Regions from separate parts of the Janthinobacterium kochi genome, predicted to be linked through region 1. Evidence: predicted binding sites of a transcription regulator. Region 1 holds the regulator's gene; each other region holds the start of a gene.

The links. The regulator FNR, encoded in region 1, switches genes on or off when oxygen is low (the NO sensors DNR and NnrR bind a similar motif). The targets are predictions, from matches to a motif close to TTGATNNNNATCAA.
Region 2: the regulator FNR is predicted to act here: its motif matches at 1,176-1,189, upstream of ACQ4WL_RS08340 (bacteriohemerythrin).
Region 3: the regulator FNR is predicted to act here: its motif matches at 1,922-1,935, upstream of ACQ4WL_RS25885 (lipid-binding SYLF domain-containing protein).
Region 4: the regulator FNR is predicted to act here: its motif matches at 999-1,012, upstream of ACQ4WL_RS06740 (KamA family radical SAM protein).

The regions. Positions count from the first base shown of each region.
Region 1 is NZ_JBNYXO010000018.1:65,171-68,377, forward strand. It holds gene ccoG (cytochrome c oxidase accessory protein CcoG) at 1-486, shown strand, start outside; gene ACQ4WL_RS25635 (FixH family protein) at 541-1,065, shown strand; gene fnr (fumarate/nitrate reduction transcriptional regulator Fnr) at 1,069-1,827, opposite strand; gene ACQ4WL_RS25645 (response regulator) at 2,067-3,207, shown strand, end outside.
Region 2 is NZ_JBNYXO010000003.1:141,281-144,487, reverse strand. It holds gene ACQ4WL_RS08355 (PepSY domain-containing protein) at 1-402, shown strand, start outside; gene ACQ4WL_RS08350 (hypothetical protein) at 530-715, shown strand; gene ACQ4WL_RS08345 (hypothetical protein) at 881-1,036, shown strand; gene ACQ4WL_RS08340 (bacteriohemerythrin) at 1,265-1,663, shown strand; gene ACQ4WL_RS08335 (hypothetical protein) at 1,666-2,520, opposite strand; gene ACQ4WL_RS08330 (TonB-dependent siderophore receptor) at 2,858-3,207, shown strand, end outside.
Region 3 is NZ_JBNYXO010000019.1:46,361-49,567, reverse strand. It holds gene ACQ4WL_RS25890 (zinc-dependent alcohol dehydrogenase family protein) at 79-1,080, opposite strand; gene ACQ4WL_RS25885 (lipid-binding SYLF domain-containing protein) at 1,116-1,844, opposite strand; gene phbB (acetoacetyl-CoA reductase) at 2,368-3,090, shown strand; gene ACQ4WL_RS25875 ([FeFe] hydrogenase, group A) at 3,163-3,207, shown strand, end outside.
Region 4 is NZ_JBNYXO010000002.1:533,925-537,131, reverse strand. It holds gene ACQ4WL_RS06750 (methyl-accepting chemotaxis protein) at 1-341, opposite strand, end outside; gene ACQ4WL_RS06745 (cache domain-containing protein) at 410-868, opposite strand; gene ACQ4WL_RS06740 (KamA family radical SAM protein) at 1,152-2,516, shown strand; gene ACQ4WL_RS06735 (MFS transporter) at 2,519-3,207, shown strand, end outside.

The sequences.
Region 1 (3,207 bases):
GGACTGGTACGCTACAGTACCGACCATGCGATGGAAAACAACTTCAATTCGAAGCAGATCCGCCAGCGCGCCATGCGCCCGCGCGTGCTGATCTACACTTCCATCCTGGCCTTGATCATCATCGCCGTGTGTACCTCGCTGGCCCTGCGCACGCCCCTGAAAATGGACGTGATCCGCGACCGCGGTTCGATGGGACGCGAAGTGGAAGACGGCATGATCGAAAACGTCTACCGCCTGCAGATCATGAACACCTCGGAGCAAAGCCAGCATTTTAAAATCAGTGTCTCCGGCTTGCCGGGCCTGACCTTGCTGACGCGCGAAGAAGTGATGTTGCAGCCGACGGAAACGCTGGGTTGGCCGATCCGCCTGCGCGTGCCGCACGGGGTCGGCGAAAAGGGCTCGAACAAGATTGCGATCGAATTGCACTCGCTGGACGACCCATCGCTGCATGTGCGTGAAAGCGCGGTATTCATCGTGCCGCGCTAATGTAGGAAGGCCAGTCCCCGGATGGGGATTGGCCGATTAAACAGGAGAAATATCATGTCCGACAGTCTCAAGCTGCAAGCCCCCGTTGCCCCGTGGTACAAGCATCGCTGGCCCTGGCTGCTGATGATCGGTCCCGGCCTGTCCGTGGTCGTCGGCAGCTTCATGGGCTATATCGCGTTTACGCAGCCTGATGCGCTGGTGGTGGGCGACTATTACAAGCAGGGCAAGGCGATCAACCAGGATTTGAAGCGCGACACGATCGCCAGCAACCTGGCCATGGATACGAGCCTGTCGTACGACGTTGCTGCAGCGCGCCTCAGTGGTTCCGTGCACAGCTTCGGCAAGGCTTACCAGGGTCCGCTGCAGCTGCATCTGGCGCATGCGACCTTGCCGGAAAAAGATATCAAGCTGCTGGTGCAGCCCGATGCGGCCGGCAACTTCTCGGTAGCGCTGCCGATGCTCGAGCGCAGCCGCTGGCAAGTGCTGGTGGAAAACGACAAACGCGAGTGGCGCCTGTCCGGCATCTGGACCTGGCCGCTGCAGCGCAGCATCGCGCTGCACGCCGATGAGGAACTGTAAGCCTTATTTGCAGACGTCGGTGCCGGCCGTGATAGCTTTTAACTTGGCCGGCTGCAGGATTTCAATTTCACGGTTCGACACGCGCAGCCAGCCTTCCTTCTTGAATTTCGACAATAAACGGCTGACGCTTTCGATGGTCAGGCCCAGGTAGTTGCCGATTTCCTCGCGCGACATGCGCAGCTGAAATTTGCTGGCCGAATAGCCGCGTGCTTCATAGCGCGAGGCCAGGTTGACGATAAAGGCGGCAAAACGCTGCGTCGCCTGCATATTGCCCAGCAACAGCATCACGCTTTGCTCGCGCGTGATTTCCTGGCTCATCATGCGGTGGAAATGGCGCAGCAGGGTCGGCATATTGCCCAGCAATTGTTCCAGACTGGAAAACGGAATTTCACACACTTCGCTGTCTTCCAGCGCCACCGCATTACAGTGGTGGCGGTCGGCGCTGATGGCGTCCATGCCCAGCAGTTCGCCGGCCATCTGGAAACCCGTCACCTGCTCCTCGCCGCCCGGATTGATCTGGTACGTCTTGAAGTGCCCCAGGCGGATCGCGTACAGGTTCTGGAACGAGTCGCCGATGCGGAACAGCGAGGCGCCGCGCACGATCTTGCGGCGGCGGCCGATGATCTGGTCCAGCCTGTCCATGTCGCCCACATCGAGGCCCATCGGCAAGCACAATTGATGCATGCTGCAGGTCGAGCATCGCGCACGCAACGCTTCCACGGTCACTGTGGGCAAGGTGGGAGTGAGTAGCGCTTCAGTCATGTCGGTACCTTTTAGAAAATGCAATAACGAGTTTACTGCATACAGAGTTGCCGTGTGCCAATTTCACCGCAATTACGCTGAATAAACCACGTTCTGACTTTAATTATATGGCAACATCGTCAAATGCCCATGCGGGGAGGGCAATATGCGCGGCGCCGCTTGCCAAGTTGATGTATTGATAGGAAAATTCCTGACAGCATTATCTGCCGCCTGTGCCGCCCGGTACTGAAAAGGAAATCATGAAGCCTCTCGGCATTAAAGCAAAAGTCGCGCTGGCCACCAGCCTGACCTCGATCGCCATGATCGCGCTGGTCACCATGATACAGGTGCAGCACATGCGCGCCGACTTCACCAGAGTACTGCTGAGCCAGCAATCGTCCCTGATCACCCGCACCGCTGCCGAGCTCGACGACAAGCTGGACATGCTGCTGCAGATCGTCACGCTGACGGCCAGGCAGCAGCCGCCGGAATTGATCGCCCAGCCCGCCCAATTGCGCGAATATTATGCGCGCCGCTCGATGCTGGTGCTGTTCGATGACGTGCTGGTGCTCGATGCGCATGGCGCCATCGTGGCCGACATGCCGCAGGTGGCAGGGCGCATCGGCATCAACGTCGCCGAGCGCGAGTACTTCCAGACCGTGCTGCGCACGCGCCAGCCCATGATCACCGAACCGATGCTGGGCAAGTCGAGCGGCATGCCCATCGTGCAGATGGTGGCGCCCGTGCTGGCCGCCGATGGCCAGGTGGCCGGTGTGGTGATAGGCGTGCTGCGCCTGTACAAGGACAACCTGCTGGGCCGCCTGCGCTCGGAAAAGATCAGCAAGAGCGGCTATTACTTCATCCTCACGCGCGGCGCGGTGCCGCGCTATGTGCTGCACCCCGATACCCGCCGTTTGCTGCAGCCGCGCCAGCCGAACGCCAACCTGACCACCACGCAGTTGCTGAAGGAAGATGGCGAAGGCAGCATGGTCAGCACCAACAGCCGCGGCATCACGGCCGTCAACAGCTTCAAGCGCCTGAAGTCCGTAAACTGGCTGCTGGCCGCCTCGCTGCCCGTCGAAGATGCCTTCGAACCGTTCAATGGCGTGCTGTACCGGCTGGTACTGTGGAGCATCCTCGCTTCGCTGCTGGCCGCTTTTGTTCTGGGCTGGGTCACCGTGCGCCTGCTGTCGCCGCTGGTGCGCCTGCGCGACACCCTGCTGGCGCTGCGCACCAGCGGCAGCCGCTTCACCCCCGTGCCGGTGCAGCAGCGCGACGAGATCGGCGAACTGACGGAGGCGTTCAACGGCCTGATGGGCGAACGCGACCGCCTGCAGCAGGAGCTCGAATCGCGCGCGGCGGAGCTGGAGCAGGAGCGCGACCGGGCCGAGGCGGCCAACC
Region 2 (3,207 bases), on a different contig from region 1:
ATTTATATCGGCAACGGTTCCGGCCTGGCCGGCCTGCGCGCGCACCTGCGCGCGCGCCAGCGGGCGGGGCTGGCACGCAACTGGCTGCTGTTCGGCGAGCGCCAGCAAGCTTTTGACAGCGTCTGCGGTGAAGAGTTGCAAGGCTGGCTCAATGCTGGCCACCTGGCGCGCCTGGACCGCGTCTTTTCGCGCGATGGTGAAACACGGCAATATGTGCAGGACCGCTTGCGCGAGCATGCCGTCGAACTGCGCGACTGGCTGGCGCAAGGCGCCATCGTGTACGTGTGCGGCAGCCTGCACGGCATGGCGGCAGGAATCGATGCTGTACTGCAAGAAGTGCTGGGGCAGGATGGCCTCGATGCCCTGCTGGCGGCCGGACGCTACCGCCGCGACGTATATTGATCTACATCAGTCCGCCCCCGGCGCCGCGCCGCTATGTGGGCAGGCGCACAGTCAGGGCCAGCCATCGGACTAAAGTGGCGACATGGCGGCATGATCGCCGCCCCACTCACTGTCTACGAGGCTAGCCATGAAAAACCCCTGGATGAGCATGTACCTGAGCGCCGCCAACCGCATCGCCAACACGGCGCGCGGCCACGCCACGGCCGCCGTCAAGCGCGAAGCGGCGAAAAATACGCGCCAATTGACGCAAGTGTGGTTCGATTCCTTCCTGCCCGCGGCAGGCAAGCCGCGGCGCAACCGCAAGGCCAAATAAGCCCCTGGCAACATTCGAACTGGTGCGGTGCATCACAGCAATAAGTTGAAGTTTCAATCAACTGAGCTACACTGCAAGCATGGTAGTAAAGATAATGCGTACGCGAATGAAGTGACCGGCAGGCCCCGCATCCCCGCGCCGCCACCGGCTCATCAGGAGACGACCATGTTGACGCTCAAAGTGCTGACCTGCCTTGCCTTGTCGGCCTTGCTGCTCGCTCCCCTCGTGCTGAGGGATACCATGCAGTTGTCGGCCGGGCAACAGTTGCAGGTGCCAAATGTCGATGCGCATGCCATGTGGCGCCACTGGCCCAGGCAATAAATAATACGCGCGGCTGAGAAAACGTCGCTGGCTGCGTTGCTTTGACTTGCCGTACTAGCATACTGTCTGCGACTTTATTGCGGATGGGAATTTGTTCTCTTCGCCGATGGCCTTCCTGATCCCCTCTTCACCATATTTTTTGATCCAGGTCATGGATTTCCCCCTTAGCTGCGTCCACACTCGAACAGTCCGCTTCGCATCGCGACGGACTTAACCGGGAGCATCGGCATGGGTAAATCGGACTGGAAGGATGAGATGGCGCTGGGCGTTCCCGCCATCGACGAGGCGCATGAGGCACTGTTTCAGGAGCTGGCGCGGCTGGGACAGTTGAGCGACCAGCATTTCAGCGTGGCGTTTCGCGAGCTGATTGCAGCCGTCGAACGCGATTTCCGCGAGGAAGAGGATTTGATGGAACAAATCGCCTTCCCCTCGCTGGCCAACCACCGCGAACAGCATGCGCGCGTGCTCAGCGGCTTGCACCATGCCTGGGCCGCCGTCGATGAAGGCGACCTGGAGCAGGGACGCCATGCGCTCTCGCTCTTGCCGCAATGGCTGATCTTTCACCAGGCCACCATGGACCTGGCCTTGGCGGCAGCGCTGGAGTTGGTGCAACGCCAGCCCACCTAGATCTACAGCAGCAGCACCGTCGCTTGCTCGGGCAAGACCACGCGGTAGTGTCCCGGGTATTTGTCTTCGCCGTCGAAAATCTTGCAAAACACGGGCTGGCTGATGTCGTTGACGGCTGGCTCGTTCATGGGCAAGGTGGCGATCAGTTGCTCGCCATCCATCAACTGCAAGGCGCTGCCCCGCTCGACCGCGCAAAAGGCCAGCGATTGCACATCGTTGGCGAACGGCCGCTTGTACCATGGCGTGATGGCCCGCACGGCGCGCCGCGCGTCGTGCAAGACTTGCCCCACGCGCGTGACGTTCCACGCATCGCGCGCCACCGATGGCTGGAGCACGATATTTGCCGTCAGCTCGCCCCGGCCCTTGTTCACCAGGAACGTGCCATCCTGCGCGGCAATGTCATCGTTGAGCGGCACGACAAACACGCCGCCGTCGGACACCTTGATCGGCACGGGGGCGCCATTGCCTTGCAAGGCCACGCGCACGTCGTCGATGGTGGCGCTCAACTTGGCCGGAATCAGGCGCAGGGCCATGACCACGCTGCCGCTCGACACTTGCCACACTTTCCTGGCCGTCAGATAACTCTCGCGGTAAGCCGTGAAACGGATGCGCGGCGCCTTGGCGTCGCTAGTGGCCGTGATCGTCACCGTTTGCGAGGGCGAGGCGTCCTCCGCTGGCGCAGTGGGTGCGGCCGGCCCAACGGGTGGCGGCACAAGGGGTGGCGACACAACGGCGGCGGCGGGCGGCACGCTGGCGCTTTGCAGCGGCGCGGGAACGACCGGCGGCGGCACGTGCTCCTGGGCCTGGCCCAGCGACACGACACACAACCATCCGGCACAAGCGATCCATATACGCATGCATTTCTTTCAATGAGGAAAATATTTTGTCAGCCCCCGCATTATCGCAGAAGGCCCGCCTGTGCGCCGCTCCTGGCCTGTCTGCACTCCGGTCTGCACTCTGTTGGTGCGCGCGCTTGATTATTTGGCAAATAGCATCTATATTGATAATGATTCTTATTCACGGAAGTGGGAGGAATCGCGCGCCCTTCTTTTCCACTGCCCGACCGCGCCGGGCCTTGCGGTGGAACTGCTATCCAAGCCAGACCACGGGCCAGCGTCACGCCATCCCCCAGCTACTGTGCAACTCGCCAGACGAGATAGGAACACTCACGACTAAAAATATTCCGGGAAAATGATGCAATCGACTACCGTACTCTCTTCTTCGCGCCAGCCCGCCTTGCGCCCCCTCCCCCGCCTGTTACACATCGCCCTGCTCAGCCTTGCCGCCGGCGTGGTCTTGCCTGCCCAGGCGGCCGATGCCGCCGCGGCCGACGTCACCATGCCGGCCGTCACCGTGCTAGGCCAGTCGATGGCCACCACGGAAGGCACGCAATCGTACACGGCAAGCGAAACGCGCAGTGCCACGCGCATGGACCTGTCCTTGCGCGAGACGCCGCAATCGGTCAGCGTCATCACGCGCCAGTTGCTCGACGACCTGGGCGCCGTGCGCCTGGACCAGGCGCTGGCGCAGACGACGGGCATCCA
Region 3 (3,207 bases), on a different contig from region 1:
CGAGAGCGTTTTGCCAGCCATAGCCTGGTCACCAGCATTGATTCTACCGCCCTGGCGGGACAGTGCGGCATCCCATGCTCAGGACCTGAGGCCGGGTACCAGCACGGCGGCGCCGTCAAAACGCCCGGCGCGCAGGTCCGCCTGCGCCTCGTTGGCCTGAAGCAGCGGGTAGACCAATGGCGTCGTCTTGAGGTTGAAACGCTCCGCCAGCGCCATGAACGCCAAGCCGTCGGCGCGGGTCAGGTTGGCTACCGAGCGCACGCTGCGTTCTCCCCACAGCAGGGAATAGGGCATGGCGGGCAAGTCGCTCATGTGGATGCCAGCGCAGACCACCGTGGCTCCTTTGGCGCAGGCGGCCAGTGCCAGTGGCACCAAAGCGCCATCCGGGGCGAACAGGATGGCCGCATCCAGCGCTACCGGGGCCGGCCCTGTCGATGGGCCCGCCCAGGCGGCCCCCATAGAACGGGCGAAGTGCTGCGTGCGCATGTCACCTTCGCGCGTGAAAGCGTAGACCTTGCGCCCTTGGGCCACCGCCAGTTGCGCCACGATGTGTCCGGCAGCACCGAAGCCGTAGATGCCGAGCCGGCGCGCCTCGCCCGTCATGACATAGGCACGGTAGCCTATGAGTCCTGCGCACAGCAGCGGTGCTGCGTGCACATCATCATGGCCATTGGGCAGCGGCAGGCAGTAGCGGGCGTCGGCCAACGCGTACTCGGCATAGCCGCCATCGCGGTCGTAGCCGGTAAAGCGGGCGGCATCGCACAGATTTTCGCGGCCGGAGCAACAATATACGCAGGCGCCACAACTGCCTGCCAACCAGGGTACGCCTACGCGCGCGCCGATCTGCAGATTGTTTACCTGGGCACCGATGGCAACCACCGTGCCGACAATTTCGTGTCCTGGTACGACTGGCATACGGCGTGCCGGCAGTTCGCCATCGAGCTGGTGCAGATCCGTACGGCAGACGCCGCAAGCGAGCACGCGCAGAAGCACATCCTGCCCCATGGGTGCCGGCACGGGACGCTCCAGTAGGTGCAACTGTGCGCCAGGCCCGCCGTGCTCAAGCACCATTGCCCGCATGGCAACTCCTTTCGTTCAATTTCAGGCGTGGTGAGCTATTTCGGCATGGCCGACGCTTCGCCCAGCGCTTGTTGCAAGGGCAGGGCGTGCGGATCGTCAGTGTTTGCTGCGGCAAAATCCTTTGGCGACAAAGTGCGTCCGTAAAAGGCATCGGTCAAATGCTGGTTGAATCGGATGTCGCTCAGTCCCACCGCCACGACATTGCCGAACAGGCCTTTTGTTCCGCTCCAGGCCACGACGTCGCCGATACCGACCGTGCCCTGCGCTATTTTCGACCAATTGATCACGGTCAGCCCCGCTGCCGCGTTGAGGGAAAAGTTATTTTTCTTCATGACCGCGTTGATGGCCTTTTCATTGTTCAAGACCATCACGATGGGGCCGCCTTCGGCACCGGCCTGCAAGCCCAGCGTCAAGCCGCCCAGGTTATAGAAGGCGGGCCCGCTCCAGCTGCCATCGGGACGCCTGACGAGCAGCAGCGCGCCTCCCCCTTGAGCGCCCACCCCCAGCGCAGCGCGGCCGTACGAGGGAACGATCAACATGCCCTTGGCTTGTGGCAGCAATGGCTGCATGCGTGCATCGGCCTGCAACTGGCGTACCACAGGAATGGCGGCTTCAACGCGCTTGTTGGCGCTCTCCATCGCCTTGCTGGCGAGATCGGGCGCGCTGCTCTGGCGGCCATCGCCTTGCGCCACAGCCACCCCTGACGCCAGCAGCATGAACCAGCAGGCAGCGCCTGCCTGGCGAATTTGATTCCCGATAGACATGGCAATTCCTTCCATAATGAGTGCAGGTCTGTGTTCACGATGTGTCCAAGTCTCATGTTAGCGCCGCCTGCCCGCCATTGACCATGATCTACATCACTGTTCCCGGTCGTGCCAGGCAGCGCACCGCATGCGCCGGGGGCATTTCTCTATAGTGCAAGGTCTTCAGATTCGTTCGATATTCGAGCGTTCCGGATAGGCTTGTCACGCGGTGTCATCCTGATTGTGGCCGTCCTCGCATTGCCAGTCGGAGACCGGTCACAAGGGCTGCCGCATCTCGCATCGTGGCGATGCCCCTTGTGATCAGGGGCTTGAAGATTGCCCCATGCCGCCGCGCATTGCCTGTGCCGTCAGGCCGCGACCAGTCCAATTAGTCTGAGAGGGATTGATCTATGTCATACCGTGCCAGTGACGTGACTGCCTGCAGTGGCGTACAGTGGACGCTGGTCGCCCCGCTCGCCGCCATGGGCGTGTCGACAGAAGCTGCCGCAATATTGGCCGGATTGCCACCATGGGAGCAATTTTCATGCAACGAACCGCACTCGTCACTGGTGGCACCCGAGGCTTGGGCAAAGCCATCTCCCTCGCATTGCAAGGGGGCGGCCACCGGGTCGCCGCCGTCTACCACTGCAATGCGGACGCTGCCAGCACATTTTCCGAAGCGACAGCGATTCCCACATTCCGATGGGATGTCAGCGACTTCAACGCCTGCCGCGAGGGCATTGCCGCTGTGGAACAACAACTGGGCCCCATCGATATCTTGATCAACAATGCCGGCATCACCAGCGATGCGCTATTGCACCGCATGGACACGGATCAGTGGTGGCAGGTCATCAATACCAATCTCGGCTCGATGTTCAATATGTGCCGTCATGTGATGGAAGGCATGCGGGCGCGCGAGTTCGGCCGTATCGTCAACATCAGTTCCGTCAATGGCGAGAAGGGCCAGCTTGGGCAGGCCAACTACGCCGCCGCCAAGGCCGGAATTCTCGGCTTTACCAGGGCGCTGGCGCTGGAAGGGGCGCGCAAGCAGATCACGGTCAACGCGGTCGCTCCCGGCTATTGCGATACCGAGATGGTGGCCGAGGTCGCCCCCGATGTCTTGCAAAAAATCATCGCCGGCATCCCCGTTGGCCGGCTCGGCACGCCTGCGGACATCGCGCGCCTGGTGGTATTTCTGGCTGACGATGCCAGTGGCTTCATCACGGGGGCAACCTTTGATGTCAATGGAGGCCAGTACATGGGCTAGCGCCAGCCGCCGCCGTGCAAGCGCCTGGACGCGGTGCCGCTGCGTCTTTGCGGTGCTCCGGGAGTGGTTCACATGATCACGCTGAAGGTCAATGGACGAGCTGTTGACGTCGAGGAA
Region 4 (3,207 bases), on a different contig from region 1:
CGCTCGGCGCCCGTGGCCGTGGCGCGCAGCGTGGCCAGCTGGGTGCCGATGGCCGCGTGACGCGCCTTGATCTGTTGCTCCAGTGTATCGAGGCGAGCCTTGGCGAAGCTGCCATTCGTCCACGACAGTAACTGGTACATATTGCCGTGTACGTGCCTGGCCTCGCCCAGTATGTCGGCGGCCGCCTTCAGATGCGTGATGCGCACGCGTACCATGTTTTCCAGCGAGGCATTTTGCCGCACCATGCCATACCAGGCGCCGGTCGAGCTGAGTAGCAGCAGCAGCAAGACCAGGGCGGGCGCCAGCAATAATTTTGGTCCGATACGTAATTGATTGAGCATGCTTGACTCCTGGCTATGGCCGTTCCAATGGCAGGCGGCGCACGGCGTGCGTGTGCGCAGCCCCTGCCTTATTTTTTATAGATCCCCGCTTCCAGCACCACATCGTTGACGCGCAGGATATACGTGGTCTTCGGCTCGATCTTGCCGCTGGTGGGGTTCTTGTACTGGTAGTCGACCCAGCCCTTGCCCTGCTTTTGCGCCAGTTCGATGATTTCGCGGCGATATTTTTTGCCATTCGCATCGGGCACATCCGTCAAATCCTTGCCCACGATGGAAGGATTGATGGGGTGGGCCAGCACGATGCCCGTCTTGATGTCACGCATGTCCACATACAGCGAGCCCTGCACGAAGTCGGGGTCTTTCGCCGTGATTTTCTTCATCATCTCTTCCTTGCCATGTGCCTTCATGAAGGCGGCGCCCCGTTCGGCCATGGCGATGGCGTCTTTTTCCGTTGGTTCGACCGCGGCACTGACGCTGCCGCCGGCAAAGGCCAGGCACAGCAGGCTACCCGTGAATAAGCGTTTCATGACAGCTCCTTGTGAGAATCGAGGGATGTGTTGCACAGCCGTAATTTACGTCGTCGTCGGTCCCATCAAATTGCGGTGGAACAAACTAAGGTGTTGCTTGTAGGCAGCGAGCAACGTATCGGAATGCTTGTTGATGTGTAGCAATTTGGTTCTTTGTGGCAAGAATTATGATGACTTTCACAGCATGCCGAGCTGGCATGGCCTGTGGGAGAAAAGGCTGGAATTGGCCGACATAGGGCCAATTTCATGAAAGTTATCGCTATTTGTTGGCAAGGAGACTATCGTGTCCGCACTCATTACCGAGCCGTTTCCACCCAAGTTCAAGCCGTATACGCGGCAAACCATTCATCAGGCGCGTCAGTGGGAATGGCTGCCGGAAGAGCAACGTGTAGCCGTGCAAGTGGTGTCGCACGTCTTGCCGTTTCGCACCAATGCCTATGTGCTCGACCAGCTGATCGACTGGAACAATATTCCTGACGATCCCATCTACCGCCTCGTTTTTCCCCACCGCGACATGCTGCCTCCCGAGCAGTACGCGCACTTGCGCGATCTCGTGCTGGTGCAGCGTGACAAGGCTGCCATCGATGCCTATGTGCATGGGATTCGCCTGGGCATGAATCCCCATCCGGCCGGGCAGATGACGCATAACGTGCCGCAAGTCGACGATGCACCCGTGCGCGGCCTGCAGCATAAATATGCGCAAACGGTGCTGTTTTTCCCCAGCGCGGGCCAGACGTGCCACGCGTATTGCACCTTCTGCTTCCGCTGGCCCCAGTTCGTCGGCATGGATGACATGAAATTCGATGCGCGCGAGTCGCATGAGCTGGTCGCCTACCTGAAACTGCATCCAGAAGTGACGGATGTGCTGATCACGGGCGGCGACCCGATGATCATGAACACGCGGCAACTGGCCGCCTACCTGGAGCCGCTGTTGGCGCCGGGCCTGGAACACATCCAGAACATTCGCATTGGCACCAAGGCGGTGGCGTATTGGCCGCAGCGTTTTGTCTCGGACCGCGATGCGGACGATTTGCTGCGCCTGTTCGAGCGCATCGTCAAGGCGGGCAAGAACCTGGCCGTGATGGGCCATTACAGCCACGCCGTCGAGTTGCGCCAGGATATCGCGCAGCAAGCGGTGAAACGCATCGTCTCCACGGGCGCCACCTTGCGCATGCAGGGGCCGCTGATCCGCCACATCAATGAAGATCCGGCTAGCTGGGCCGAGCTGTGGCAGACGGGCACGCGCCTGGGAGCGATTCCGTATTACATGTTTGTCGAACGCGACACGGGGCCGCGCAGCTATTTCGAGTTGCCCTTGGCGAAGGCGCACGAGATTTTCCAGGCCGCCTACCAGATGGTGTCGGGCCTGTCGCGCACGGTGCGCGGGCCCTCCATGAGCGCGTTCCCCGGCAAGATCGTCATCGATGGCATCGTCAGCATCCATGGCGAAAAACTGTTTGCCCTGCAATTTTTGCAGGCGCGCAACCCGGACTGGGTGCGCCGGCCGTTTTATGCGAAGTTCGATGCGGAAGCGACGTGGATAGACGATTTAAAGCCCGCGTTTGGCCATGATAAATTTTTCTTCGAGACCGATGAGCCTATGCCGCAGTTGCCGCATAAAATCATCCGCCTGGCACAGGCTGCCTGAGCATGCCCGCCGCCGGTGCGCCTGCCCGTTCCGGCGTGGCCGTGTTTTGCCTGGTGTTCCTGCCGTTTGCGCTTGGTCATTACCTGTCGTGCCTGCTGCGCGGCGTGAATGCCGTGCTGACGGCGGAATTGCTGGGCGCCATCGCCCTGACGCCAGCGCAGCTGGGCTTGCTGACCAGCGCCTTTTTTCTCGCCTTTGCGCTGGTGCAACTGCCGATCGGCATGGCGCTTGACCGTTACGGCCCCCGCACGGTGCAACTGTGGCTGCTGGCGCTGGCTGCCCTGGGTGTGTGGCTGTTCAGCCGGGGGCACAGCTTTGCCGAGCTGATGTGGGCACGCGCGCTGATGGGGGCAGGCCTGGGCGGCTGTTTCATGGCCGCCGTGAAAGCGATCTCGTGCGCCATCGCGCCAGCGCGCCTGCCTTCCGTGCATGGTTACCTGATCGCCGTGGGTGGCCTGGGCGCGGCCACCGCCACCATGCCCGTCAAGCTGGCCCTGCACTACACGGACTGGCGCGGCGTGTTCCTGGGCCTGGCGCTGGCGGCGCTGGCCATCGGCGTGCTGATCCGCCTGCTGTCGCCGGCCATGCCCAGGCCCGCCACCGCGCACTCGGTGAGCAAGGTCAGCGTCTGGAGCGTGTACCGCGATCCCGGCTTTCGCCGCACCATCGCGCTGATCCTGCTGCCGCACAC